Regions from separate parts of the Halomonas sp. B23F22_3 genome, predicted to be linked through region 2. Evidence: riboswitches for the same ligand, from Rfam matches in the RefSeq annotation. Region 2 holds a riboswitch; each other region holds the start of a gene.
The links. A riboswitch is a leader RNA that binds a small molecule or an ion and turns the genes downstream of it on or off. The one in region 2 is predicted to bind thiamine pyrophosphate.

Region 1: linked by a shared signal. The riboswitch ahead of thiM (hydroxyethylthiazole kinase) and the one ahead of ACGTNG_RS04540 (3-oxoacyl-ACP reductase) in region 2 are both predicted to bind thiamine pyrophosphate.
Region 3: linked by a shared signal. The riboswitch ahead of thiO (glycine oxidase ThiO) and the one ahead of ACGTNG_RS04540 (3-oxoacyl-ACP reductase) in region 2 are both predicted to bind thiamine pyrophosphate.
Region 4: linked by a shared signal. The riboswitch ahead of thiC (phosphomethylpyrimidine synthase ThiC) and the one ahead of ACGTNG_RS04540 (3-oxoacyl-ACP reductase) in region 2 are both predicted to bind thiamine pyrophosphate.

What each region holds. Positions count from the first base shown of each region.
Region 1 covers NZ_JBIEKG010000003.1:485,092-492,187, reverse strand. The annotation lists gene ACGTNG_RS08675 (ATP-binding protein) at 1-1,285, shown strand, start outside; gene ACGTNG_RS08670 (ribbon-helix-helix protein) at 1,349-1,570, opposite strand; gene dauA (C4-dicarboxylic acid transporter DauA) at 1,714-3,453, shown strand; gene ACGTNG_RS08660 (hypothetical protein) at 3,574-3,840, shown strand; TPP riboswitch at 3,882-3,981, shown strand; gene thiM (hydroxyethylthiazole kinase) at 4,017-4,823, shown strand; gene thiE (thiamine phosphate synthase) at 4,813-5,427, shown strand; gene ACGTNG_RS08645 (metal-binding protein ZinT) at 5,511-6,233, opposite strand; gene ACGTNG_RS08640 (PepSY domain-containing protein) at 6,549-6,827, shown strand; gene ACGTNG_RS08635 (cytochrome b/b6 domain-containing protein) at 6,838-7,096, shown strand, end outside.
Region 2 covers NZ_JBIEKG010000002.1:183,348-190,443, forward strand. The annotation lists gene htpX (protease HtpX) at 1-899, opposite strand, end outside; gene ACGTNG_RS04495 (pyridoxal phosphate-dependent aminotransferase) at 1,013-2,242, opposite strand; gene ylqF (ribosome biogenesis GTPase YlqF) at 2,313-3,296, opposite strand; gene msrB (peptide-methionine (R)-S-oxide reductase MsrB) at 3,389-3,790, opposite strand; tRNA gene ACGTNG_RS04510 (tRNA-Glu) at 3,986-4,061, shown strand; tRNA gene ACGTNG_RS04515 (tRNA-Gly) at 4,086-4,160, shown strand; tRNA gene ACGTNG_RS04520 (tRNA-Glu) at 4,180-4,255, shown strand; tRNA gene ACGTNG_RS04525 (tRNA-Gly) at 4,295-4,369, shown strand; tRNA gene ACGTNG_RS04530 (tRNA-Glu) at 4,393-4,468, shown strand; tRNA gene ACGTNG_RS04535 (tRNA-Gly) at 4,495-4,569, shown strand; TPP riboswitch at 4,818-4,911, shown strand; gene ACGTNG_RS04540 (3-oxoacyl-ACP reductase) at 4,945-5,721, shown strand; gene ACGTNG_RS04545 (LLM class flavin-dependent oxidoreductase) at 5,718-7,031, shown strand.
Region 3 covers NZ_JBIEKG010000006.1:195,667-202,762, forward strand. The annotation lists gene grxD (Grx4 family monothiol glutaredoxin) at 1-183, opposite strand, end outside; gene argF (ornithine carbamoyltransferase) at 358-1,278, shown strand; gene ACGTNG_RS15220 (hypothetical protein) at 1,377-1,676, shown strand; TPP riboswitch at 1,767-1,889, shown strand; gene thiO (glycine oxidase ThiO) at 1,952-3,052, shown strand; gene thiS (sulfur carrier protein ThiS) at 3,049-3,258, shown strand; gene ACGTNG_RS15235 (thiazole synthase) at 3,258-4,058, shown strand; gene ACGTNG_RS15240 (alcohol dehydrogenase catalytic domain-containing protein) at 4,200-5,336, shown strand; gene ACGTNG_RS15245 (proline racemase family protein) at 5,333-6,385, shown strand; gene ACGTNG_RS15250 (DUF4236 domain-containing protein) at 6,421-7,096, opposite strand, start outside.
Region 4 covers NZ_JBIEKG010000002.1:13,722-20,817, forward strand. The annotation lists gene thiC (phosphomethylpyrimidine synthase ThiC) at 1-1,861, opposite strand, end outside; TPP riboswitch at 1,939-2,050, opposite strand; gene tenA (thiaminase II) at 2,136-2,804, opposite strand; TPP riboswitch at 2,874-3,016, opposite strand; gene ACGTNG_RS03750 (hypothetical protein) at 3,101-6,478, opposite strand; gene ACGTNG_RS03755 (lysophospholipid acyltransferase family protein) at 6,539-7,096, opposite strand, start outside.

The DNA of each region.
Region 1 (7,096 bases), on a different contig from region 2:
GGAGGAGCTCTTCGATGCCAGGCTCGCCCAGAACGCCCGGCTGCTGGAGGGGCTGGTGGGTGCACCGCTCCCCGAGGATCAGCGCCGTGAACTGCTGGCCAGCATCGGCACGGCCCTGCAGCGCGGCGACGATACCCAAGGGCCGGTGGTGCGCCACCCCTACGAGAGCAAGCTGATCTTCCAGGCCTGGGGTGGCGAGACCCTGCTACTGCGTTCCGCCGAGGCCCCCGAGGCCCCGCTCACGACGCTGCGCAACGGCTTCGGCAGCGCTCGCCTCGACGACTACGAGTGGCGGGTCTTCGCCCTGGACGCCCCCGGCAGCCCGCGGCGAGTGCTGGTGGCGGAGCGCGAGGACGTGCGCGGCGAGCTGGTCACCGCCATCGCCCTGCGCACCCTGATGCCGGACCTGCTGGGCCTGCCGGTGCTGGGCCTGCTGCTGTGGTGGGCCATCGGCTGGGGCCTGCGGCCGCTGTCGCAGCTGGCCGAGCAGATCCGCAGCCGCGACCCCCAGAACCTGCAGCCGCTGATCATGCACCGACTGCCCCGGGAACTGGAAACCATCGCCGGCGCCCTCAACCGGCTGCTCGAGCGGATCCGCACCCTGCGTGCCCGGGAGCAGCGTTTCATCGCCGACGCCGCCCATGAGCTGCGCACGCCGCTGGCCGTGCTCGACCTGCACGCCCAGAACGCCCTGGCCGCCGATGACCCCGAGGATCGCCGCGAGGCGCTGGACAAGCTGCGCGGTGGCGTGGCCCGAGCCACGCGGATGGTCTCGCAGCTGCTCACCCTGGCCCGCCTCGAGCCCGAGCAGGAGGGCGACGGCCGGGTACGCGAGATCGCGCTGCTGCCCGAGGTGCGTGAGGCGCTGGCCAAGCTGATGCCGCTCGCCGTGGACGCCCGCCAGGAGCTGCAGCTGGAGGCCGACGAGACGGCGGACTGGCGGCTCGAGGTGGAGCCCGGCACGGTCGACACCCTGCTGCAGAACCTGGTCGGCAACGCCCTGCAGCACTCGCCGGCGGGTGCGCTGATCCGCATCGTGCTCACCGCCAGCCGCGACGCCCTGACGATCAGCGTGGAGGATCAGGGACCGGGCATCCCGGCGGACCAGCGCCAGCAGGTGCTGGAACGCTTCCACCGCAGCGGCCCCGGCGCCGGGGCCGGCCTGGGGCTCTCCATCGTCGACCGCCTGCTGCAGCGCCATCGCGGCAGCCTGCGACTCGACGAGGCCCCGGGCGGCGGCCTGCGCGTCACGACCTCGCTGCCGCGGACCCAGCACGGCACCTGATGGCGACACCGCCATGGCCGCGATCGGGCGTGCCGGACCGGCGGTCGCGCCTTCCGACGACGGTCAGTCGGCGTCTCGACGGCCGGGGCCTTGCGTCTCCCCGGACGCGCTCCCGGCCAGGTCGGGGCGCGACTCGTACGCCACGTCATGATCGCGCAGGTAGTCGCGGATCAGCTGTCTCACCACCTGAGAGGGCGTCAGGTCCTGTGCCGCACACAGCTGCTCGAAGGCGCGTTTCTTGTGCGGGTCGATCAGCAAGGTCAGGCGTGCCGTCTTCTTTTCCATGACGAGTCTCCGAAGCATTATCATCAAATGTTAATGCCCGCTCTCTTCCTGGGCAACGGCAGAGGCCCTCTGTCGACCATGCTAATGACATGTTAATGTCGTTAACATAACTGACCGGCTCGACCTCCAGGGAGGATCCCCGCATGGCACGCTACCGACCGCCTCTCCCCGCCATCGCCACCGGACTGCGCGCGGCCTGGCGAGACGGCTACGGCCTGGACGACCTGCGCCGTGACAGCCTGGCCGGGCTGACCGTCGGCACCGTGGCGGTGCCGCTCTCCATGGCACTCGCGATCGCCACCGGCGTGCCTCCCCAGCACGGGCTCTACACGGCGATCGTCGCCGGCGTGCTCATCGCGCTGACCGGCGGCTCACGCTTCAACGTCTCGGGCCCGACGGCGGCCTTCGTCGTCATCCTCTTTCCCATCGTCCAGCAGTACGGCCTTGGCGGCCTGCTAATCGCCTCGATGATGGCCGGCATGATCCTGGTTGCGCTGGGCATCACCGGCATGGGCCGTCTGATCCAGTACGTCCCCTATCCGGTGGTACTCGGCTTCACGGCGGGCATCGCGGTGGTGATCGCGGTGCTGCAGCTGCCCGACTTCCTGGGCCTGCAGGTCGAGCTGGGCGAGCATTTCGTCGACAATCTCGGGCAGATCGCTATCTCGTTGCCGACCGTGAAGCCTATCGAGCTGGGGGTCGGCCTCTTCGCCCTGGGGGTCATGCTGCTCTGGCCACGCCTGGGGCTTCCGCTGCCCGCGCCGCTGGTCGGTCTGGTGGCCGGGGCCCTGGCCGCCTATGGCGCCAACCTCTGGCTGGCCGGCTCCGGGGCGGAGGTGGAGACCATCGCCTCACGCTTCACCTGGGAGGCTCAGGGCGAAACGGGTGGCGGCATCCCTCCCATCGCGCCGAGCTTCATCGCTCCCTGGCGGCTGCCCGGCGCGGACGGCGAGCCGCTGGCGCTGGACTTCGCCTTGATTCGCGCCCTGCTGGGGCCGGCCTTCGCCATCGCCCTGCTGGGGGCGATCGAGTCGCTGCTGTGCGCGGTGGTGTCCGACGGGCTGACTCGGACCCGACACGACCCCAATGCCGAGCTGATCGGCCAGGGGCTGGGCAACATCGTGGCGCCGCTGTTCGGCGGCATCACCGCCACGGCGGCCATCGCCCGGACCGCCACCAACATCAGAAGCGGCGCCCGCTCGCCGATCTCGGCCGTGGTGCACGCCCTGGTGGTGCTGCTGGCGGTGGTGGCCCTGGCGGACCTGCTGGGGCGGGTGCCGATGGCCGCGCTGGCGGCGCTGCTGTTCATCGTCGCCTGGAACATGAGCGAGGCCCGTCATGTCCTGCACACCCTGCGCTCGGCCCCGCCGGGGGACGTGGCCATCCTCGCGACCTGCTTCACCCTGACCGTGCTCTTCGACATGGTGCTGGCCGTGGGGGTAGGCATGGGGCTGGCCGCCGCCCTGTTCATCCGGCGCATGGCGCTGCTCACCGAGACCCGTCGCGTCGATGACGCCCTCCCTGCCCGCCTCGGGGCGCTACCCGACGCGATCGCCCTCTACGACGTCAACGGCCCGCTGTTCTTCGGCGCCGCCGAGAAGGCCCTCACCTCGCTGCATGGGGTGGATCCCCAGGTGCGGGTCGTCATCCTCGACATGCACGACGTGCCGAGCATGGATGGCACCGCCATCGTGGCGCTCAAGTCGCTGATCGGTGAGATGCACCGCGAAGGCGTCTCGCTGGTACTGGTCGGCCTACCGACAAGGATCCTCGTCAAGCTGCGCCGGGCGGGCATCCGCCGGACGGCCGGCCGACTGACCTGGTGCCAGGAGCTCGTGCATGCCCGGAGCGTGGCACTGCGCTGGCTCGACCGGACCGCCTGAGCATCGCAGGGGCCCCTGACACGCGACGGTCATCTCTCCTTAAGCGGTCGTTAAGACGCTTTCCGTAGCGTCAGGGTCCGGGGCCGATGTGCGGCCCGACCACGACGAGGAGACGACCGCATGAGCACGATCACGCTGGATGCCATCCCCACCCAGGCCCGGCAGGCCCGCGGACTGGTCGTCGCGGGCCTGCTATTGTTGGCCCTCGGCGCGCTGCTGGTCGGCTGGCAGCCGGTAGCGGTGCCACTGGAACTGGTCGCCCTGGGGGCGTCTGGGCTGGTGCTGATGTTGCCCGGGGTGATCCAGCAGGAGGAGACCATGGAGGCCCTCTACTGCCTGACCCTGGCGAGCCTGATCACCCTGGCAGGCATTCAGCTGCTGGCCTGACCCCCGCTCTTTACAGCCGCCGGGGCGACACGGATAGTGGGGCCTGACGACGGGGGCGCCGCGGCGATTGGCCACGGCTGAGACGCACCCTTGGAACCTGACCCGGACAATGCCGGCGTAGGGAGTCGTGCCGCGCCGGCCGCCGCCGCGCGACACCTCCCCGCCGGGGAGGCCCCATGCACCACATCGATCCCGCCGCGCACCTGGCCCGGGTGCGCGAGACCCGCCCACTGGTCCACAACATCACCAACCACGTGGCCATGAACAGCATGGCCAACGTGCTGCTGGCGCTCGGCGCCTCGCCGGCCATGGTCCACGCCCGCGAGGAAGCCGCCGAGTTCACCGCCCTGGCCGGCGCCCTGACGATCAACATCGGCACCCTCTCGCCCCACTGGGTCGATGCCATGGAGGCCGCCGCGCTGGCCGCCGGAGAGACGGGGCGACCCTGGGTGCTCGACCCGGTGGCGGTCGGCGCCACGCGCTACCGCCGCGAGACCGGCGCGCGACTGCTGGCGCTCTCGCCGGACGTGATCCGCGGCAACGCCTCGGAGATTATCGCCCTGGCGGGCGGCGCCGGCGGCGGACACGGCGTGGACAGCACCGCCCCCTCCGAGGCGGCCCTCGCGGCCGCCCGCCGCCTGGCCGAGCATACCGGCGGCGTGGTGGCGGTGACCGGCGAGGAGGACCTCGTGACCGACGGCCGGCGCCTCGCCCGGGTGCACGGCGGTCACCCGCTGATGCCCCGGGTCACCACCCTGGGCTGTGCGCTGACCGGCGTGGTGGCGGCCTTCCTGGCAGGCGCCGACGACCATTTCGAGGCGACGACGGCGGCGCTCGCCGGCTACGCCGTGGCCGGCGAGCTCGCCGGCGAGGTGGCCCGCGGCCCCGGCAGCTTCGCGGTCGCCTTCCTCGACGCCCTCTATCACCTCGACCACGAGGCCCTCGCCGAGCGGGCCCGCCTGGAGATGACCGATGCCCCTTGATCTCTCACTCTATCTCGTCACCGACGCCGGCCTCTGCGCAGATCACGGCCTGGAGGAGACCGTCGCCGCCGCGGTGCGCGGCGGCGTGACCCTGGTGCAGCTGCGCGACAAGCACGCCAGTGACGCCGAGATGATCGAGCAGGCCCGCCGCCTCAAGGTGCTCCTCTCCGGCACCGGCGTACCGCTGATCATCAACGACCGGCTGGAGGTGGCGCTCGCCGCGGGCGCCGACGGCCTGCACATCGGCCAGGACGACGGCGACGTGGCCCGGGCCCGCGCCGCGCTCGGTCCGCAGGCGATCCTCGGGCTCTCGGTGCAGACCCACGAGCAGCTCGCCCGCCTCGACCCGAGCGCCCTGGACTACCTCGGGCTCGGCCCGGTGTTCGCCACCCCCAGCAAGCACGACCACGCCGAGCCGCTGGGCTTTCACGGCCTGGCCGCCCTGGTCGCGGCCAGCCCGCTGCCGAGCGTGGCCATCGGCGGGCTCAAGGTCGAGCACGCCGAGGAGGCGTACCGGGCGGGCGCCGGCGGCCTGGCGGTGATCTCCGCCATCTGCGGCACCCCGGATCCCGAGGCCGCCGCCCGCGCCTTCCCGCGCCGCTGACGACGCACCCCATATGATGACGTGCCCCTTCAGCATGACGCCCCTCTCAGGGAGGGGCGTCGTCGTGACGATGGGCAGGCGAATCAGTGCGCCAGCATCTCCCGCACGATGCCGTCACCGTCCAGGTGCGAGGGATAGTAGGTCGGCCAGTGCGTGACCTCCTCCAGCAGTGCCTCACGATCGTCACCCCAGTAGAGGTGGAAGTGGTCCGCGTCGGTCGGGGTGATGGCATGGTCGCTGAACTGGATATAGCGCGGTAGCGCATCGCCGCCGGTTTCGAGCTCGAAGACGTATCTCACGCCTCGATTGCCGGCTGCGTAGGTCAGAACCTCGTAGCCGTCGTACACGTAGTCGCCGGACCTCGCCTGTCCATTCTCGTGGAAGGTGACGGAATTCCCGTCGATCACGAGGCGATCGACGTCGGTCCGATAGCCCCTGTCGTAGTACTGCTTGATCTCTTCGGCCGTTTTCTCGGCGCTCCGCTCTGCCTTGTGGGCCAGCACCTCATCGAGGGTGCCATCCTGCAGGTAGGGGTAGAGCGACTGCCAGTCGCCTGCCCAGTCTGACAGTGACCGGTCCTCGATCTGGCGATCCGCGAAATACCCCGCGTAGATGTCGTCATCGTGATCGTGGCTGTGGCTCTGCTCGTGCTCGTGCTCGTGCTCGTGCTCGTGCTCGTGCTCGTGCTCGTGCTGAGCAGCATCGTGGTCGTGCTGATGGCCAGCGTGGTCTTGCCCCTGGGCCGTCGTGCTCAGCAGCAGGAGGCCCGCTAGCGGGGTGAGAAGGCGAAATGGATGGCGTGTCATGGGATCTCCCGGTCGGATAGGTGGACGCTGCTTCAAGCGCAACAAGATATGTTATAACATAACAATAAAGCCACCCTCATACCCGAAGGGGCCACGCCATCTAGAGGACGACATCGGCGTCGCCACGATGCGATGCGACGCCGGCTACCCGACGCCGTGCCGGCCGTCGGGTCTGGGTGATGCGCCGAACGCCCTTAAGCCTCTCGTAAGCTCGATGTTCGATGATGCGACGGTCCTCCCGCCATCGGCGGCCGGGGGACAGCATCGGCCACCGTCTGGGTGGCCGTTCGATACCGACACTCTGGAGGTACTGACATGAAGCGCACCCTGATTACCGGCATCCTCGTCTCCGGCCTGATGGCGGTCAGCCTGACGGCCCTCGCCGGGCCGACCTGCACCGAGGCGCCTCAGGAGGAATGGATGAGCGAGGAGGCGATGCAGCAGCAGATCGCCGACATGGGCTACGAGATCAAGGAGTTCAAGACCACCGACGGCAACTGCTACGAGATCTACGGCTGGGACGATCAGGAGCGCCGCGTCGAGATCTACTTCAATCCGGTCGACGGCAGCATCGTCAAGCAGGAGATCGACTGAGGGAGGCCGCATGATGAGAGCCAAGGCGAGTCGTCGGCGGGTCCGCGTCTGGGATCCGCTGGTGCGCATCGTGCACTGGTCGCTGGTGGCGGGCGTGGCGGCCAATGCGTTTCTCACCGAAGAGGGCGAGCGCTGGCATCAGTGGATCGGCTATGGCGTGGAGGCACTGATCGGCGTGAGGATCCTGTGGGGGTTCGTTGGCCCCTGGCCGGCCCGCTGGACGAGCTTCTGGCCGACCCCCGGGCGCCTGCGCGCGGCGATCGCCTCTG
Region 2 (7,096 bases):
CGGTAGGCGGCTTCCTTGAGCGCGCGGATACGATCATCCAGCGGCGGGTGGCTGGCGAACATGCGCTCCATCAGCGAGCGGGTCTGGCCCTTGGTGATGGCCATGGCGCGCAGGGTATCCGGCATCTGGTCGGGCATCTCGGTCTCGGCCTTGAGCCGCGCCAGGGCATTGATCATGGCGCCGCTGCCGGCGAGGCGGGCGCCGGCACTGTCGGCCCGGTACTCCCGGAAGCGCGAGAACCAGGCGACGATGGCCGAGGCGATCAGGCCGAAGACGATCTCGGCGACGATCACCACCGCGAAGTAGCCCATGAACCCGAGGCCCCCCTCGCCGTCGCTGCGGCTCTTCAGGAAGCCGTCGACCAGGTGGGCGACCACTCGGGCGAAGAACATCACGAAGGTGTTGAGCACGCCCTGCACCAGCGCCAGGGTCACCATGTCGCCGTTGGCGACGTGGCCGATCTCGTGGGCCAGCACCGCGCGCACCTCTTCGGGGCGCATGCGGTTGAGCAGGCCGGCGGAGACCGCCACCAGGGCATCGTCCTTGTTCCAGCCGGTGGCGAAGGCGTTGGACTGCTGGGCGGGGAAGATGCCGACCTCCGGCATCTTGATGCCGGCCTCGCGGGCCAGCTCACCCACCGTGTCGAGCAGCCACTGCTCGGTGGAGTTGCTCGGCGTCTCGATCACCACGGTGCCGGTCGAGCGCTTGGCCATCCACTTGGAGATGAACAGCGAGATCATCGAGCCGGCCATGCCGAAGATGAAGCAGAAGATCAGCAGGGCATTGAAGTTCATGCCCTGCTCGTTCAGGTAGCTCTCCACCCCCAGCAGGCGCAGGGTGATGCTGGCGACCAGGATCACCGCCAGGTTGGTGCCCAGGAACAGCAGGATTCTCATCATTGCCGGAACTCTCCAGTCGTCGATAGGGGCGCCGCGGTCGCGGCGTAGACAAGCTGTTGCTTAGATACGGGCTGGCCCGTCGGGTTTCAAGCGGCGGGCCGGCGTCGCCCCGGCTACTGGCGATAGCGCGACAGGAAGCGCGCGAAGCGGTCCAGGGCGTCCTCCAGCTGGTCGGCCCAGGGCAGGGTGACGATGCGCACGTGATCGGGCTCGGGCCAGTTGAAGGCCGTGCCCTGGACCAGCAGGATCTTCTCCTGGAGCAGCAGATCGAGCACCAGCTGCTGGTCGTCCTGGATGTTGAAGACCTGGGGGTCGAGCTTCGGGAAGGCGTAGAGCGCCCCCTTGGGCCGGGTGCAGCTGACCCCGGGAATGGCGTTGAGCTTCTCGACGGTGATGTCGCGCTGGGCGAGCAGGCGCCCGCCGGGCAGGATCAGGTCGTTGATCGACTGGTAGCCGCCCAGCGCCGTCTGGATGGCGTGCTGGGCCGGCACGTTGGCACACAGGCGCATCGAGGCCAGCATCGTCAGCCCCTGGATGAAGTCGGCGGCGCGCTGCTTGGCGATGTTGCCCGAGAGGATCATCCAGCCGCTGCGGAAGCCGGCGCAGCGATAGCTCTTCGAGAGCCCGTTCATGGTCACCACCAGCTGGTCATCGCCGGCCAGCGCCCCGGTGGAGACGTGCTCGACCCCGTCGTAGAGGATCTTGTCGTAGATCTCGTCGGAGAACACCACCAGGTCGTGCTCCCGGGCTATCTCGAGGAGCTCGCGCACCACCGCCGGCGGATAGACGGCGCCGGTGGGGTTGTTGGGGTTGATGATCACGATGGCCCGGGTGTGCGCGGTGACCTTGGCGCGGATGTCGTCCATGTCCGGCGCCCAGTCGGCCTGCTCGTCGCACCGGTAGTGCACGGCGTGGCCGCCCGAAAGGTTGGCGGCGGCGGTCCACAGCGGGTAGTCGGGCGCCGGTATCAGCACCTCGTCGCCGTCGTTGAGCAGCGACTGCAGCGCCATCACGATCAGCTCCGAGACGCCGTTGCCGATGTAGATGTCTTCGATGCCGACGCCGGGGATGTCCTTGCGCTGGCACTCCTGCATGATCGCCTTGCGCGCCGAGTAGAGCCCCTTGGAATCGCAGTAGCCCTGGGCGGTGGGGAGGTTGCGCATCACGTCCTGGAGGATCTCCTCCGGCGCCTCGAAGCCGAACGGCGCGGGATTGCCGATGTTCAGCTTGAGGATGCGCTGGCCTTCTTCTTCCAGCCGCTTGGCGTGCTCGAGCACCGGGCCGCGAATGTCGTAGCAGACGTTCTCGAGCTTGTGCGATTTCCTGATCGGGGGGGTATCCATGGGCGCTGAATCCAGTGATGTCCGTGTGCCGCCTTGGGCGGCGATCGTTGTTCGTCGGCGTCGCCTGCGATTATGCGGGTTCGGCGCCGTCGCCACCATCCTCGGGGCGCGGTTCGTCCGGCGCCGGCTCCTCCGGTTCCGGCGCGACCGGGATGTCGGCCGGGGTCTCCAGGGTGAGGCGGCCGAGCTTGCCGTCGCGAAGCTCGTGGAGCAGCACTTCCGCGCCCCGATGCAGGTCGATCTCGCCGCCGGCGCGCAGGCCGCCGCGCTTGGACGCGATCTCGCTGAGGATGGCGTGGCCGTCGTAGCCGCTCAGGGCCAGCAGGTCGACCCGCACGGGGCCGTCGGCATCCACCTGGTCGGCGTCGGGGTGCGCCGTGTAGGCCGGCAACGACTTGAGCTTGTAGCGTGCGCTGAGCGCCTCGGGATAGCGCCTGGCCAGCTCGGCGGCGGCGACCACGGCCACGTCGACGTAGTCGATGGCGGTATCGCGGATGGCGCCGCTGGCCGCCAGGCGGTGGGCGCTGGCCTGATCCTCGATCTTCGGCCACAGCACCCCGGGGGTGTCGATCAGCGCCACGCGGCCGCCGATGCGCACCTTCTGCTGGCGCTTGGTGACGGCGGGCTCGTTGCCGGTCTTGGCGATCGTGCGCCCGGCCAGGCCGTTGATCAGGGTCGACTTGCCGACGTTGGGAATGCCCATGACCATCACCCGCACGTCGCGGTCGGCGCGCACCTGGCCGGCCAGCTCGTGGCACAGCTTCGGGATGCGCTTGAGCTCGCGGGCCTGGGTGGTGGTCACCGCGAGTGCCCGGGTGTCATCCTGGGCGTCGAAGAAGGCCGTCCACTCGCGGGTCCGCTCGGGGTCGGCCAGATCGGCCCGCGAGAGGATCTTGAGCACCGGCTTGTGGCGCGTCAGCTCGGCGAGCATGGGGTTGGCGCTGGAGTAGGGGAGACGGGCGTCGAGCACCTCGATCACCACGTCGATCTCCGGCAGCGCCTCGAGGATCTGCCGGCGCGCCTTGTTCATGTGTCCCGGAAACCAGCCGAGCATCGAGCCTCTCCTGCATGAGCGTGTAGAAAAATGGCCGCCCATCATAGCAGATGGACGGCCGTCGCCGAGCGGGGCGGTGGCGGGTCGTGCGGCTACTCGCCGGCGTGGAAGGCGATCGCCACCGAGTTGATGCAGTAGCGAAGCCCGGTGGTCTCCGGCGGGCCGTCGGTGAAGACATGGCCGAGGTGGGCATCGCAGCGGGCGCAGGTCACCTCGCTTCGCTGCATGCCGTGGCTGGTGTCGGTCTGCTCCTCGACGCACTTCGGCGTGAAGGGTCGATCGAAGCTCGGCCAGCCGCAGCCGGCATTGAACTTGTGCTCGTTCTCGAACAGCGGCGCATTGCAGCACACGCAGTGATAGATGCCGTGCTCGTCGCTCACGTTGTACTTCCCGCTGAAGGCCGGTTCGGTGCCCTTCTCGCGGGTGACGCGGTACTGCTCCGGCGTCAGCTGCTCACGCCACTCGGCGTCGCTCTTCTGGATCTTGCTGCGCATGGCCTCTTCTCCTCATTGCGTCGTGGAGCCGGCGGCAGGCTCGGCGTCTCGCCCTCATTCTGACATCTCACCGGGTGGGGGTTTCCAGTGGCGGCCCCTGGCAGGTCACGCGGTATCAACGAGCGATGAGAGGCGCTTGACAGCCCCCGGGAGCGCCGGTAATATTCGCCGCACCTCGACGAGGCGAGCCAATGCGTCCCATTCGTCTAGTGGTCCAGGACACCGCCCTTTCACGGCGGTAACAGGGGTTCGAACCCCCTATGGGACGCCACTCGATTCGTTAAGGTGCCGGAGTGCGGGAATAGCTCAGTGGTAGAGCATCGCCTTGCCAAGGCGAGGGTCGCGAGTTCGAATCTCGTTTCCCGCTCCAGTTTGAAGGTAAAAATTGCGTCCCATTCGTCTAGTGGTCTAGGACACCGCCCTTTCACGGCGGTAACAGGGGTTCGAACCCCCTATGGGACGCCACCTTCGACAGCCGGTAGCAACACGGTGCGAGAAGACCAAGCGGGAATAGCTCAGTGGTAGAGCATCGCCTTGCCAAGGCGAGGGTCGGGAGTTCGAATCTCCTTTCCCGCTCCATTCGCTCCTTGAGCGATGATTGCGTCCCATTCGTCTAGTGGCCTAGGACACCGCCCTTTCACGGCGGTAACAGGGGTTCGAACCCCCTATGGGACGCCACTTCTCACAAGCACGCCTCCAGATAAGCGGGAATAGCTCAGTGGTAGAGCATCGCCTTGCCAAGGCGAGGGTCGGGAGTTCGAATCTCCTTTCCCGCTCCAATCTCCTACGTAGTCACTATCGACACGCCAAGGCTCGGGTCATGATCCGGAGTGCCGGCGCAGTCGATCTCCTTTCCCGCTCCAATCTTGCATCACCTTCCTAGATGCCAATCATGAGCCAAGGCGCCAGCCCGGCTGATGTCGTTTCCTCGTATCTCGTTATCCGCTCCAGATTGACGTCCCCCTTGCGCCGGCCTGTTCCCGAACGGTTCCCCGGCTGTTGCTGCCTACCCGAATGCGCTATGGTGGCCTGAGACACGGGGTGCGGCTGCGGCCGCTGAGATAATACCCGTCGAACCTGATCCAGTTCACACTGGCGAAGGGATGTCGGCCGGCTCCAGCGCGGCGTCCTTTGCCGCGTATCAAGGAGTTCTCATGGCCGTTTCCTCTCTCCCCCTCGACCAGCAGGTCGTACTCGTCACCGGCGGCGCGCGCGGTCTTGGCGCCCACCTGACCCGAGCCTTTCTCGACCAGGGCGCCCGCGTGGTGGTCAACTACTACCAGAGCCGTGAGGCCGCCGAGGCGCTGGTGAAGGAGGCGCCGCAGCGGGTCCTGGCCGTTCAAGCCGACGTGCGTGAGGCCGAGGCGGTGCAGGCGCTGTTCGAGCAGGCCCGCGTCCACTTTGACGCGCCGATCACCACCGTGGTCAACAACGCCCTGCCGGAGTTCACCTTCAACGGCGATGCGCGTCCCGACGCCGACGCCCTCGACTGGGCGCACCTCCAGCAGCAGCTGGAGGGCGTCAACCGGGGTGCGCTGAACACCATCCAGGCGGCGCTTGCCGGCATGCGCGAGCAGGGCGGCGGGCGGATCATCAACGTCGGCACCAACCTGTTCCAGAACCCCGTCGTGCCCTATCACGACTACACCGCCGGCAAGGCCGCGCTGCTCTCGCTGACCCGCACGCTCTCCAACGACCTGGGGCCCGACAACATTGCCGTGAACATGATCTCCGGCGGGCTGCTGCGCACCACCGATGCGTCCAGCGCGACCCCTGAGGCGGTCTTCGACCTGATCGCGCAGAACACCCCGCTGCGCCGGGTGACCACGCCGGCGGAGTTCGCCGACGCGGCGCTGTTCTTCGCCTCGCCCTGGGCGCGGGCGGTCACCGGCCAGAACCTGATCGTCGACGGCGGCCTGGTGAAAGGATGATGACGCCGCGCCACCCCGACGAGACACTGCACCTCAACCTGTTCGTGATGGGTGCCGGCCACCACCGCGCGGCCTGGCGGCACCCCGACTCCAGCGCCGAGCGGCTCGGCGACATCGCCTACTACGAGTCGCTGGCCCGCACCGCCGAGCGCGGCAAGCTCGACGCTGTCTTCTTCGCCGACGGCATGAGCGCCGGCAGCGTGGAGGACGGCTTCAACTGGCATCTCGAGCCGCTGACCGCGCTCTCCGCAATGAGCCGGGCCACTCGGCACATCGGGCTGATCAGCACGCTCTCGAGCACCTTCTATACCCCCTTCCATGCGGCCCGGCTGGTGGGCTCGCTGGACCATATCTCCGGCGGGCGCGTGGGCTGGAACGTGGTGACCTCGATGTTCGACAGCGAGGCGCGCAATCACGGCTACCAAGCCATGCCTGCGCATGCCGAACGCTACGCCCGGGCCGAGGAGTTCGTGCAGACGGTGCTGGCGCTTTGGGACAGCTGGGCCGATGATGCCATCGAGCGCGACCGCCAGGGCCGCTATGCCGACCCGGACAAGGTGCGCAAGATCGACCACCACGGAGAGCACTTCCTGGTGGACGGGCCCCTGAACCTGCCGCGCCCGCCCCAGGGGCATCCGGTGCTGGTGCAGGCGGGCGCCTCCTCCCAGGGGCGCGACCTGGCGGCGCGCTACGCCGAGGCGATCTACGCGGTCGCCTATGACCTCCCGACCGCCCAGGGCTACTACCGGGACATCAAGTCGCGGGTGGAGGCGGCCGGGCGCAGCGCACCGGTGCCCATCCTGCCGGGACTCGTCACCTATGTCGGTTCCACCATGGAGGAGGCCCGGGCCAAGCAGCGTGCGTTGGATGAGTGCCTGCCGGTGGCGGCCTCGCTGCGCCAGCTGGGGCTCTTCATCGAGCAGGACTGCAGCGACTGGGAGCTCGATGCGCCGGTGCCGCCGCTGCCGCCGCTGGCCGAGTTCCGCGGCCCCCAGGGGCGCTATGCCACCATCCTGCGCATCATCGAGACCGAACGGCCGACCCTGCGCGAGCTGCTGGGGCGGCTCGCCGCCGGCGGCGGCCACTGCACCATGATCGGCACCCCGGAGAGCATCGCCGACGAAATGGAACGTTGGTTCCACGGCCGCGGGGCGGACGGCTTCAACCTGATGCCGCCCTCGTTGCCCGGCGGGATCGAGGACTTCGTCGACCAGGTGGTCCCGGAGCTGCAGCGCCGCGGGCTCTTCCGCGAGGAGTACACGGCGACGACGCTGCGCGGCCACCTCGGCCTCGAGCGGCCGGCGGGCTGACACTCCTGGCGATCCGCTCACGGCGCCCCAGAACGCAAAACGCCCCCAAGAGGGGCGTTTTCGTG
Region 3 (7,096 bases), on a different contig from region 2:
CTCGGCGCGGATATCCGGGTTGTCCAGCACGTTGACGAAGGCGAAACGCTCGCCACAGGCCATCAGGGCCTGGACGGTCTGGGCGGAGAACCCGCACTGGGGCAGCTGGGGCGTGCCCTTCATGTAGATCAGGATGGGGTTCTCGCCGATCTGGCGCTGGATGTTCTCGACGGTAGTGCTCATGACGTCTCCCTTACTCGTTTACTGGACTCGCCTGCCGGGCGACCCGGGGGGATTCGGGCAATACCCGACCGTGCGGGTCGGCCTTGTGGATACCGCCATTCTACTGATGCCGGGCGCGTTGCGCATCCCCCGTGGGCTGGCTAGGATGGTCGTTTTTCCCCGTGGAGCGACCCCATGGCCATCCGCCATTTTCTCACCCTGCTCGATCTCAGTCCTGACGAGCTGCGCTACCTGATCCAGCGTGCCATCTCGATCAAGAACGGCCTGAAGACCCACGGGCCCACCTACACCCCGTTCGCCAACCGTACCCTGGCGATGATCTTCGAGAAGTCCTCGACGCGCACCCGGGTCTCCTTCGAGACCGCCATGGCGCAGTTCGGCGGCCACGCGCTCTTCCTGTCGTCGCGCGACACCCAGCTCGGCCGCGGCGAGCCGATCGGCGACACCGCCCGGGTGCTCTCGGAGATGGTCGATGCGGTGATGATCCGCACCTTCTCCCACCAGGGCCTGGAGCAGTTCGCCTCGGCAAGCGCGGTGCCGGTGATCAACGCCCTGACCGACGACTACCACCCCTGCCAGCTGCTCGCCGACGTGATGACCTGGACCGAGCTGCGCGGCAGCGTAAAGGATCGCACCGCGGTGTGGATCGGCGACGGCAACAACATGTGCCACTCCTGGATCAACGCCGCCCGCCAGTTCGATTTCCGGCTACGCATCTGCTGCCCCGAGGGCTACGAGCCGCGCCAGGACATCCTCGACGCCGCCGGCGATCGGGTGAGCATCGTGCGCGACCCGCGGGACGCCGTCGCCGAGGCCGACCTGATCACCACCGACGTCTGGGCCTCCATGGGCCAGGAAGAGGAACAGGCCAAGCGTGAGGCGGACTTCGCCGACCTGCAGGTCAACGAGGCGTTGCTCGATCACGCCCGGGAAGACGTGCTCTTCCTGCACTGCCTGCCCGCCCACCGCGGCGAGGAGATCAGCGAGACCCTGCTCGACGACCCCCGCGCCGTGGTCTGGCAGGAGGCCGGCAATCGCCTGCACGCCCAGAAGGCGCTGATCGAGTTCCTGCTGCTGGGGCGCGTGGAGAGCTGACGGCGGTGCGACGAGGGTCGTCTTATACCTTGGTATGACATCGACCTTCGTCGCATGTATAATGCGCTGCAGCAATCCCGTTCAGGAGATGCGGCAGCATGAATCACCCCACTACCAGCGGCATGCAGCGCAGCCTGCGACAGTGCCTCTCTCACATGGCCGCCATGCTCTATCGCCACGGCCACGTGCTCGAAACGGTCACCGTCAGCCACCGCGGCCTCGATCGCCAGGCCCTGAAGGCCCTGGGGTCGGCCTCGAGCGACTGGTCACAGTGCCAGAAGGTCCTCGAGAACAGCCAGGCCGCCACCTGGAACGACCAGCAGCGCCTGGTGCTGACCGGCCTCGGCCGCGAGCTGCTGTTCGACATGTTCGGCGAAGGTGCCGCCGACTGCGCCTGAGCCCAGGCCCTGCTCGAACGCAGACAGTGACAGAAGACGATGCCCGGGCGCGCCCTCGATTGCGCGCCCGGGCATTTTTGGTTACGTTGTGACGACTTGTCGGGGAGCCCCGGCACGCTCATGGAGACGTGCACGGGGGCTGAGATCGGTACGGCCGAACCCGTTGAACCTGATCAGGTTGATGCCTGCGGAGGGAACAAGCTGTCGTCTCGCCTAGCAGCCCCCTGTCGTCATCCAGCCTGTTCCTCCACGTCTTCTGCTGGATGGACAACGCCATGACACACCCCACCGAGAGCACCATCGCCGTGGCCGGCGCCGGCCTGCTGGGCCGTCTGGTGGCCTGGCAACTCCTGCGCGACGGTCATGCCGTCACCCTCTATGACGCCGGCGACCTCGAGCACCCCGCCGCCGCCGCCTGGACGGCGGCCGGCATGGTGGCGCCGCTGTGCGAGACCGCGGTCTCCGAACGCAGCGTCTATGAGATGGGCCGCTTCGCCCTGGCCCAGTGGCCGCGCTGGCTGGAGGCGCTCGACGCCGGCTCGCTATGGCATCACCAGGGCAGCCTGATGGTGGCCCATGCCCAGGACATGGGCGAGCTCACCCAGTTTCGCCGCGACCTCGCCCACGTGCTCGGCGACGAGCCGCCCTGCCAGGCGCTCGACGACGCCGAGATCCACCGCCTGGAACCCGACCTGGCGGCGGGCTTTCGCCAGGGGCTCTACCTGCCGGACGAGGCGCACCTGGACAATCGCGCCCTGCTCGAGCGGCTGCTGACCGAGATTCGCCGACTGGGCGGGACCTGCCATGCCCACTGCCCGGTGGACACCTTCCCCGGGGAGATCGAGACCCGCGATGGCCGCCATGCCTTCGATCTGGTCATCGACTGTCGCGGCACCGGCGCGCGCCAGCATCATCCCGGCCTGCGCGGCGTTCGCGGCGAGACACTGCACGTGCAGACCGCGGAGATTCGGCTCTCGCGCCCGGTCCGCCTGATGCATCCCCGCTACCAGCTCTATGTGGTCCCCAAGCCCGACCAGCGCTTCGTCATCGGCGCCACCCAGATCGAGAGCGAGGACCGCTCCCCCGTCTCGCTGCAGTCCTCCCTGGAGCTGGGCAGCGCCCTCTACACCCTGTCGCCGGCCTTCGCCGAGGCGCGCATCCTGGAGCAGGGCGTCAACCTGCGCCCCGCCTTCCGGGACAACCTGCCCCACGTCACCCGACGTGACGGCCTGATCACCGCCAACGGTCTGTTCCGCCACGGCTACCTGCTGGCACCGGCGGTGGCCTGCCACCTGCTGGCCAGCATCCGTGGCCGCGGCGAGCAGCCCTTCGCCGAGACCCTCACCGTACATCCGCCCCAGGAGAGTGCCGCATGACCGAGATCACCCTGAGCCTCAACGACGAGACCGCCCGTCTGCCGGCCGACACGACCCTGGCCGATGCCCTGGACGCCTGGCATTACGCCGAGCGGCGCGTGGCCGTGGCGATTAACGGCGAGTTCGTGCCCCGCTCGGCCTACGCCGAACGCGTCCTCGATGACCGCGATCGCATCGATATCGTGGCCCCGGTGGGAGGCGGCTGATGAACGCACTGCAAGACGATACCCTGACCCTCTACGGCGAGAGCTTCTCGAGCCGCTTCCTGCTCGGCACGGCACTCTATTCGTCGCCCGCGGTAATGGAGGCCTCCATCCAGGCCGCCGGCTGCGACATGGTGACCCTGGGGCTGCGCCGCCAGAACCCCGCCGAGGGCGACGGCGACGCCTTCTGGCAGATCCTGCGCGACAGCGGCTGTCGGCTGCTGCCCAACACCGCCGGCTGTCACTCGGCCCGGGAGGCCATCACCCTGGCCCAGATGTCCCGGGAGATGTTCGACACGCCCTGGATCAAGGTCGAGGTGATCGGCGACGACTACAACCTGCAGCCGGACCCCTTCGGCCTGCTCGAGGCCTGCCGGACGCTGATCGACCAGGGCTTCAAGGTGCTGCCCTACTGCACCGACGACCTGGTGCTCTGTCAGCGCCTGCGCGATGCGGGCTGCCAGGCACTGATGCCCTGGGGAGCGCCCATCGGCACCGGCCGCGGCCTGATGAACCGCTACGCCCTGGAGACCCTGCGCCAGCGCCTCGACGTGCCGCTGATCATCGACGCCGGCCTCGGCGCTCCCTCCCAGGCCGCCGAGGCCATGGAGATGGGCTTCGACGGGGTGCTGCTCAACACCGCCGTGGCCAAGGCCCACCGGCCGCCGCTGATGGCCGAGGCCTTCGCCGAGGCGATCACCGCCGGGCGCAAGGCGCATCTCGCCGGGCTGATGCAGCAGCGCCAGACCGCCAGCCCCAGCACGCCGACCGTCGGGCAGCCGTTCTGGCATAGCGGCGGCTGACGGGCAGCCCCACCCCGCACACACACCGCCCCGCGACGCGCCGAAAGGGATGACGGCGGGCCGGGGATGTCTGCTATCGTCGGGTGAATCGACACCAACGACAGGAGGCACCCCGTGAGCAGCGAACGCGTTCCCGAGACCATGGCGGCCATGCTGCTGACCGGGCATGGCGACGTCGACCGCCTGGTCTATCGCACCGACGTTTCCGTCCCGACCCCGGCCCGCGGCGAGGTGCTGGTCAGGGTCACGGCGACGGCCAAGAACAACACCGACCGCAAGGCGCGCGAAGGCCTCTACCCCACCAAGGACAAGGGCGAGGTGACCTCCTTCGCCATGGGCGGCTCGCCCACCCTGACCTTCCCGCGCATCCAGGGGGCCGATGTGGCCGGCCGCGTCGTCGCCGTGGGCGAAGGCGTGCCAGCCGCACGCCTCGGCGAGCGCGGCCTGCTCGATTTCAACCTCTACCCCGATGCGCGCCGCGATCTCAACCTGATGCCGGACTACTACGGCCACGGCGCCGACGGCGGCTTCGCCGAGTACGTCGCCGTGCCGGCGGACCAGTTCCATCACGTGCCCAATCCCGAGCTCGCCGATGCCGAGCTCGCCGCCATGGGCATGTGCTCCTACCAGACCGCCTATCACATGATGACCTCGGCCCGCGTCGCCGCCGGCGAGCGAGTGCTGGTCACCGGCGCCAGCGGCGGCGTGGGCACGGCGCTGATTCAACTCTGCCGAACCGTCGGCGCCATCCCCTATGCGGTGAGCCAGCCCGACAAGGCCGACGCCCTGCGCTCGCTCGGCGCCGAGGCGGTCATCGACCGCGGCGACCTGCCGACCTTCGTCGACCGGGTGCTCGAGGCCACCGACGGCACCCCCATCGATGCGGTGATGGACCTGGTGGGCGGCGAGATGACCGACCGCTTCATCGACACCATGATCGTCGACATGGCCAGGCGCACGACCTACCCCCGCCTCTCCATCGCCGGCGCCAGCGGCGGCAACCTGAGCGAGCTGATGTGGACGCGCATCTACCTCTATCAGGTGCAGATCTTCGGCGTCTCCCACGGCACCCGCGAAGAGGCCGAGCAGCTGGTGGCCTGGATACGCGAGGGCCGGCTCAAGCCGGTGCTGCACGCCGCCTTCAAGCTCTCCGAGCTCCATGAGGCCGAGCGCTACTTCGTCAATCGCGGCAGCCACTACCTGGGCAAGATCGTGATTGTCCCGGATGCCCAATGGCAGGAACACGGTGCACCCTTTGCGCTGGAGGGAACGAAATGAGCAAGGAAGACCTGACGATCCGGCTGATGGACACCCATGCCGGCGGCGACGTCAGCCGCATCGTGCTCGGCGGCATCGACCCGCTGCCCGGGGCCACGGTGCGCGACCAGATGCACTACCTGCGCGACGACGCCGACGGCCTGCGACGGCTGCTGCTCGAGGAGCCCTACGGCATCCCCGAGATGTCGGTGGACCTCATCGTGCCGGCCACCGACCCCGAGGCCGAGGTCGGCTACATCATCATGGAGGTGATGGGCTATCCCATCTATTCCGGCTCCAACACCATCTGCACCGCCACGGCGGTGCTGGAGGCCGGCCTGGTACCCAAGCGGGAGGGACGCCAGCGCTTCATCCTGGAATCGCCGGCGGGCCAGGTGCACATCGAGGCCCAGGTCGTCGATAACGTGGTGGAGGCCATCACCTGCGAGGGGCTGCCCAGCTACATCGACACCCACCGGGCCAGCATCCACGTGCCGACCATCGGCGACGTCACCTACAGCGTGGCCTACAGCGGCGGCTTCTATGCCCTGGTAGATGCCACCGAGCTCGGCTTCTCGCTGATTCGCGAGGAGGAGCGGGCGCTGTCCGACTGCGCGCACAAGATCGTCGAGGCGCTGCAGGCCGAGCGCGGCTTCTCCCACTACACCCTGGGCGACGTGGGGCCCCTGCCCTTCCTGCACTTCATGGGCCCGGTGGAGCGGGTCGCCGACGACTTCTATCGCTCCCGTTCGACCACCTACGTGCACCCCGGCGTGATCTGTCGCAGCACCACCGGCACCGGCACCTCGGCACGCCTGGCACTGATGAACCACGAGGGCCGCATCCAGCCCGGCGACAAGCTCGAGACCGTCTCGCTGCGCGAGACCGGCTTCATCGGCGAGTTCACCGGCACCCGCCAGGAAGGCCCCCACCAGGTGGTGGAGAACACCATCACCGGCAAGGCCTATGTGCTGGCCCACTCGGATATCGTCATCAACCCCGAGGACCCGCTGGTGGATGACGGCAGCCTGCACCATATCCTCACCTCCCGCCAGACCGGCGACGACTGAGGGGCGCGCACGGCGACGTAGACTCCCGTCCTGCGCTAGCGCCAGCGCCAGTCGGGCTCGAAGGGGGTGATGGCACAGAGCTCGCCGCCGCGGGTCATCTCGCGACGCAGGGCAAAGCCTGCCAGGGCCTCGCCGGGGTCGAGGCTCGCCAACTCATCGAAGGCGAGGTCCTGCCACTGTTCGCGTGTCACCTTGACGCTGAACAAGTAGTGGCGCTCGCCCCCTTCGGCTGCCGCATCATCGAGGCGCCGGTAGCCGGAGACCAGCGCCAGCTCGATGCGCGGCAGACGAGCGAAGGCCGCCCCGAGCACGCGAAAGGCCAGGCCATGCAGGTAATCCCGGTAGAGCTGGCGCTGACGCGTGACCGTGAGCCGGTGTGGCGACAGCTTGATGCGCTTGGCCGGCATGCTCCAGCGACGGTCGGGCATCTCCCCCGGGCCCGGCAGGTCGATATCCAGAGCGATGGTGCGGCAGTCGTCGACCAGCTCGAAGTCGATCAGCGTCTCGCGCGGCCAGTCGAGCTCCTCCAGCCGCTCGACCAGCGTCTGCTGCATGGCATCGGGATCGTCCCAGCTCGCCTCGTCCTCGCGCTGCTGCCGCTGGAATTCCCGGGCGTCGAACTCTGCCTTGCGCCACTCCCAGGCCCGGTAGGCCTCCGCATGCAGGGCCTCACGCCGGGCGTTCTCACGGTGATGCCGCTGGCGGGCCGGC
Region 4 (7,096 bases), 170 kb from region 2:
CGGCCTGCTCCTGCATGCCACGCTCCATTGCGTCCTGGTCGCCATTGAGGTCCTTCTCCTTGGCCTCGCTCTTGAAGACCGAGTCGCGGACCTCCTGGCTGATCTTCATCGAGCAGAACTTGGGCCCGCACATCGAGCAGAAGTGCGCCACCTTGGCGGAGTCCTTGGGCAGGGTCTCGTCGTGGTACTCCCGGGCGGTGTCCGGATCGAGCCCCAGGTTGAACTGGTCCTCCCAGCGGAACTCGAAGCGCGCCTTGGAGAGCGCGTTGTCGCGGCGCTGGGCGGCCGGGTGCCCCTTGGCAAGGTCGGCGGCGTGGGCGGCGATCTTGTAGGTGATGATGCCGGTCTTGACGTCGTCCTTGTTGGGCAGGCCCAGGTGCTCCTTGGGGGTCACGTAGCAGAGCATGGCGCAGCCGTACCAGCCGATCATCGCCGCGCCGATGCCGGAGGTGATGTGATCATAACCGGGTGCGATGTCGGTGGTCAGCGGCCCCAGGGTGTAGAAGGGCGCCTCGTCGCACTCGGTGAGCTGCTTGTCCATGTTCTCCTTGATCAGGTGCATGGGCACGTGGCCGGGGCCCTCGATCATCACCTGGACGTCGTGCCGCCAGGCGATGCGGGTCAGCTCGCCCAGGGTCTCCAGTTCGGCGAACTGCGCCTCGTCGTTGGCGTCGGCCACCGAGCCCGGGCGCAGGCCGTCGCCCAGCGAGAAGGCCACATCATACTGCTTGCAGATCTCGCAGATCTCCTCGAAGTGGGTGTAGAGGAAGCTCTCCCGGTGGTGGAAGAGGCACCACTTGGCCATGATCGACCCACCGCGCGAGACGATGCCGGTGGTGCGCTTGGCGGTCAGCGGCACGTAGCGCAGCAGCACGCCGGCGTGGATGGTGAAGTAGTCCACGCCCTGCTCGGCCTGCTCGATCAGGGTGTCGCGGAACACCTCCCAGGTGAGGTCCTCGGCCACGCCGTTGACCTTCTCCAGCGCCTGATAGATCGGCACGGTACCGATCGGCACCGGGGCGTTGCGGATGATCCACTCGCGGGTCTCGTGGATGTTCTGCCCGGTAGAGAGATCCATGATGGTGTCCGAGCCCCAGCGGATGCCCCAGGTCATCTTGTCGACCTCGTCCTCGATGGAGGAAGTGACCGCCGAGTTGCCGAGGTTGCCGTTGATCTTCACCAGGAAGTTGCGGCCGATGATCATCGGCTCGGACTCCGGGTGGTTGATGTTGCAGGGGATGATCGCCCGGCCGGCGGCCACCTCGTCGCGCACGAACTCGGGGGTGATCTCCGCCGGCAGGCGCGCGCCGAAGCCCTGGCCGGCGTGCTGGTGGCCGAGGATGCGCTCGACCTCCTGAGTCCCGAGCGCCTGGCGACGCTGGTTCTCGCGAATGGCGATGAACTCCATCTCCGGGGTGACGATCCCCTGGCGGGCATAGTGGAGCTGGGTGACGTTGCGGCCTTGCTTGGCGCGACGGGGGGCACGGGTCAGGTCGAAGCGCAGGTTGGCGAGCATCGGGTCGTTGGCCCGGCGCCGGCCGTATTCGGAGGTCGGGCCGTCGAGCCATTCGGTGTCACCGCGTTCCTCGATCCAGTCGCGGCGCAGCTCGGCAAGGCCCTGGCGCAGGTCGATCTCGGCCTCGGGATCGGTGTAGGGGCCGGAGGTGTCGTAGACCAGCAGCGGCGGGTTGGCCTCGTCTTCCCCGGAGGTCCCGGTCGGCGACAGGCTGATCTCGCGGAATGGGACGCGGATGTCCGGGCGCGAGCCCTCGATATAGACCTTGCGCGAGCCGGGCAGCGGCTGGATGGCGGCCTCGTCGACGCGGGCACTCTCGGCGAGGAAATGGGCGGTCTTGCTCATGGTGTTCTCCCTAGGATTGTCAGGGTCTTGTCAGGGAGGACACAGGCGGGAAGGACAGGGGCCATGGCGTCGGGGCACACGGCCTGTCGCTTGATCCCTACGCTGGTCCTAGCCAGTTCAGGTTCAACGGGATCCATGCTGGCAAGCGCATGGTCTCAGCCGTCATCAACGGCGCCCCGTCAAGCGTGGTGGTCGGGCAATCTCGCGATTCCCCTTCTATCCCGTGGGTGGGCGGCCTGACCAGAACCAGCCCGGGACGACAGGTGGGACCAGCTCAGAGGCGCCGGTCGAGCCCCATCTGCCAGAAGTCGATCTCGAGCCGGGTGGCGTCGCGGAATACCGCGGTGAGCTCCGCGAAGCGCGCCGGCGTCACCTCCGCCAGGCGCGCGTCCAGCCAGGCGCGCTCGTCCGCCATGGCCTGCTGGAACGTCTCGCTCTCGTACATGGCGATCCAGGCGTCATAGGGGTTGGCGGCGCCGCGCACCGTGGTGGTGCGGCCGTTGAGCCACCGGGCGATCTCGCCGTAGCCGACCAGGCAGGGGGCCAGCGCCACGTGCAGGTCCAGCAGGTCGCCGCGGTGGCCGGTGTCGAGCACGTAGCGCGTGTAGGCCAGCGTCGCGCGCGCCTCGGGCAGGCGCGCCAGGTCCTGCTCCGAGATGCCCCAGCCGCGGCAGTAGTCCACGTGCAGCCCCAGCTCCACGTCGAGGATCGTCTTCAGGCCCTCGAAGGCGTGGCGTAGCTCGCCGAGGTCGCGGCTCTTGTAGGCGGCCAGGGCGTAGGCCCGGGCGAAATGGATCAGGAACAGGTAGTCCTGCTGGAGGTAGTGGCGAAAGGCGCCTTCCTCGAGGGTGGCGTCGCCGAGCCGGCGCACGAAGTCGTGCTCGATATAGGCGCGCCAGTCGTCCTGGCAGGCCGCGGTGAGATTGTCGAATCGGTAGCCCATCATGCCTCCGGTCGGGGGGAGATCCGGAAGCGGGGCGGGGGAGGGTGGCCAGGGAAGGTGCCGAGGGGGCACTGGTCACCGCTTGATTCCTACGCCGGTACTAGCCGGATCAGGTTCACGGGACCAGCGCTCGGTGTCCTGAGTCTGTTTCGACAGTCTCTCGACACCCCGCGCCATCTCAGCCGGCTCTACCGGCACCCCGTCAAGCGAAGCACTTACCTTAGCATCCTGGCGTCGTCTTGCCACCCTCCGGGGGGGAGGCCGGTGTCGTCTCGCCGGGGTGCGGGGGCGGCGCGTCATTCCGGCTCGGCGTCCAGCCACTCGACCCACTCCTGGCGCTCAGGAAGGGTCAGCTCGCTGGCGGGCCGAGCGCTGGCATACCACTCGCGGACGTTGCGCAGCTGCCATCGCCGGCGGTCGCCATCCAGCTCGATGCCCAGTCGAAAGGGCCCGTAGCGGGCGAGGGCGCGGCCAGACAGGCGGGCATCGCGCAGGGCGACGTTGGCCAGCAGCTCCAGCCGACTGCCGCCCTGCACGGCGAGGTCCTCCAGGCGGAGGGTGTCGTCGTCGAACATCACGCGCGCCTTGCCGCGCACCTCGCCGAGCGTCAGCCTGTCGCGCAGCCAGCCCCGCTCCCGGGTCGAATCGACGAACAGGTTGACCAGCAGGCCACTGTCGCGCATGGCCAGGTCGAGCCGGGCGTCGAGGGACAGCGGTGCCTCCCAGCGCATCTCTCCCTCGGGGACCTCGAGGCGCGCCCACCAGCCCCGGGTGAGGCCGCCGGCGGCGTCCTCCAGTCGCACGTCGCGCATGCTCAGCGTGGAGCCTGCCACATCGAAGCGCAGCGTCTCCAGGTCGCCATCGGAGAGGCGCGTCGTCAGCGTCAAGTTGCCCTCCAGGACCTGCTCATCGATGGCGAGGCGGGCGTCGGAGGCGTGAAGCTGCAGGCTGCCCTCGGCCCCCAGGCCCTCCAGCCGCAGGTGGGTGGCCATCGTCGCCTGGCCCGAGAGGAAGGCGATGCCGGCATCTTGGGGCAGGTAGTCGTTGAAGGCGGCGAGATCCGGTATCGCCACATCGGGCATGTCGATGCGCGTGCTGAGTGCCTCCAGGCCCTCACTGGGGTCGAGGTGGGGCGACCGGCTGCGGATCTCCAGCCGGCGGCCGTCGATCAGCGCGTCGCTTCCCCCCTGGCGGCGCAGGCCGAAGCGGGGCAGGGAGAGGTGCAGCTGCGCGCCGGGGGCGGTGGTCTCGAGCACCAGCGAGCCGTCGCCGAAGGCCTCGTAGTGCAGGAAGCGCACGGCGAGCCGGTCGGAGTGCACGCGAAGCCGGCTTTCCGGCATCACCTCGCCGTTCGCCAGGTCGAGGTCGAGGCTCAGGCGTCCGCCCCCCTCGACGCCCAGGCCATGTTCGTCAGGCAGAAAGGCATTGAGGAAGCCGAGACGGTCGAGCTGGCCATCCAGCCGCAAGGTGCCGGCCAGAGGGCGGCGTGGCGCCTCCCGGCCGGGCCAGTCGAAGCCGCCCTCGAGGCGCGCCCGGGGCAGCACCAGCAGGGTGCGAAGCGTCTCTCCGCGACGCGACGAGGCGGTCAGGGCCAACCGGCTGCCGGACAGGTCGACTCGCTGGCGGTCGGGAACGATCTCGCCAAGCTCCAGGGTCACGTCCAGCTCGCCCTGGAACTCCTCCTCCAGCAGGCGGCCCCTGATCTCGTCGCCGGCGAGGGTGATGCGCCCGCGGCCCCGGTCGTCCTCCAGCACGATGCGCCCGCGGCTGTCGGCCCATCCGGCCGCCAGCTCCAACGGCGCAGCCTCCGGCAGGTAGGCGTCGAGCACCGCCACATCGGGGATGCGCGCGCCGTGCCACTCCGCCGTCAGCGAGCGGGAGCCCGGGAACGGCGCTCGTGCACTCGCCGTGCCGGTGAGGGAGAGCCGCTCGGCCTGGAAGAGCCGGCGGCCATCTGCGAGGCGGGTGAGATCCACCTCATTGAAGACGAGGGCGAGGTCTGCCTGCGGATCGGTGCCGTCGGGGCGCAGGGTGAGCAGCGCCCGACCCTCGCCGCGGGCATGGACGCCCAGGAAGCGCGCCCCCAGCGCCTCGGAGTGCACCTCCAGCTGGCTGCCCTCCAGCGGCTGCCCCTCCTGGATGCGCAGGGTCCCGGCGAGCCGGCCGCCGCCTTCCAGGGCGAGTCCGACGCCGTCGAAGCGTTCGGCGAGGAAGGGGGTGAGCATGCCGAGATGGCCCACCCGACCATGTAGTTCCACGTCCGCCGACCAGGGCGGGGCGGCGTCGGGCGGGAGGGCGTCCGCCGGGGCTCGCCAGGCCCGCGGGAGCTGGAACCGAGCCGTGGGCAGTTGCAGCTCGGCGGTGAGCGGCTGCGCCTCGCCCGAGGCGGTGGCGTCGAGGTCGAGTCTCGCGCCGGAGATGTCCACCAGGCCGCGTTCGACGTCGAGCTCGGCAATCGGCAGGTGCAGGTCGAGTCGTCCCGTCAGCGACTGCTCGCCGAGGCCCAGAGCCAGGGCCTCGCCGGACAGGTCGAATCCCCCGCTCAGGCGCTCGCCGTCAAAGGTCAGCTCGCCCTGCAGCCGCGACACGCCCCCTTCCAGTGTCAGGGGCACCTCGGCAGGGAGATAGCGGTCGAGGGCGGCGATGTCGCCTACCTCGGTGTTCCGCCACTGCAGCTGGGCCCGGACATGACGCGCCTCGTGACGCGGGTCGGGGAGCACCTGAAGGCGCAGGGCGGGCGTGGTGAGGTCGAGCCGGAAGCCGTCGCCGCGGAGCAGGGGCGCAGACGCGGGGGGAGCGGCGACATCGGTCATCTCGATGTCGTCGAGATCGACTTTGATGCGGGTGCGCTTCTTCATCTCGGCCACCACCGACCCGGCCCCATCGATCCGGTAGCGTGCTCCCTCCTCCAGCCAGTGGCTCTCGTCGAGCCGCACGCTCAGCTGCGGGGAGTCGAGGCGCAGGCGGCTGCCAGGCCGTACCTCGCCCCCCTCGATCACGACCTCGCCGCGCAGGTCGCCGCGGCCATCGACCTCCAGCCAGCCGAGCGAGGCGAGGTAGGGGTTGAAGACGGTGTAGGCATCGCTGCGCCCGGCCAGGGCAACGGTGCCCGAGACGGCGCGTCCCGCCTCGGTGCCGGTCGCCTCGGCCAGCGCCAGCGGAGCGAGGGACAGGTCGGCCTCCAGGGTGACGCCCTCCACCAGTCGCGTGTCGTCCTTCAGCACGGCGCCGTCGTCCAGCGTCAGCCGCACCGCCTCCGCGGCCAGCGTGCCGGCTCCCCAATGAAGGCCCGCCAGGTGCAGGCGGCCGCGTCCCTGCAGGCGGTAGGCATCCAGCCTGGCGTGGCGGATGCCCTCGGCATCGAGGCGGCGAAGCCAGACCTCACGGCTAAGCAGCGGGGCCAGGGCGACGCCCAGCGTGGCGGTCTCTGCCTCAAGCGCGACGTGGTGTTCGGCGGCGGTGCCGGCAAGGCTTAGACCGGCCACCTGCAGGTGGCCGGGAAAGGCGGTCCAGGCCCGCTCCCACTCCAGCGTGAAGTGCGGCGCGCGGTCGAGTTGGCGGCGTCCCCAGTCGCTGTTAAGCAGGGCGTTGGCGATGACGAGGTAGAGAACATGGAGAGCCGCCAGGAGGAGGGCGAGCCGGGCCAGCGTCCTGAGCGGCGTGAAGCGAATCATGGAAGGCGCTGGCGTGTCGGATGCATGGGCCACCTTCGAGTCGGACGGCAACGGCCGCCCTCAGTAGAGCCGGAAGCGCTTCCAGCCGGGTTTGCCCTCGGCCTCCTCGGGAGTCTTGCGATAGCGCTTGTACTCCCATTGGTACTGGGCCGGGTCCAGGGCGATGGTCGACTCCACGCAGGCGTTGACCCCGGTGGCCGAGATGGTCTCGTCGGGATCGTAGACCCGCTCGTCGGCGGCCAGGAAGTGCAGGGCGAAGCCCCGGCCGGGCAGGCGCAGGGCGACGCCGGTGACGACCCGCGCCTCGGTGCGGGCTACCAGCTTGGGCAGCAGGGTGGCGGTGTAGGCGGGCCGGCCGAAGAAGGGCGCGAAGACGCCGCTGCCCCAGCTCGGCACCTGGTCGGGTAGGATGCCCACCGCCTCCGTGCGCTTGAGCGCCTTGAGCAGGGCGGCCACGCCGCGGGGGTTGGTCGGCACCAGGCTGGCGCCGCGGCGTTCGCGGCCCCGGCGGATGATCGGATCCAGCGCGGCGAGCTTGGGCGGCTCGTACATGGCGGTGAAGGGGAAGTGGCCGGAGAGCCAGAAGTTCAGCACCTCCCAGTTGCCGAAGTGGGGCGC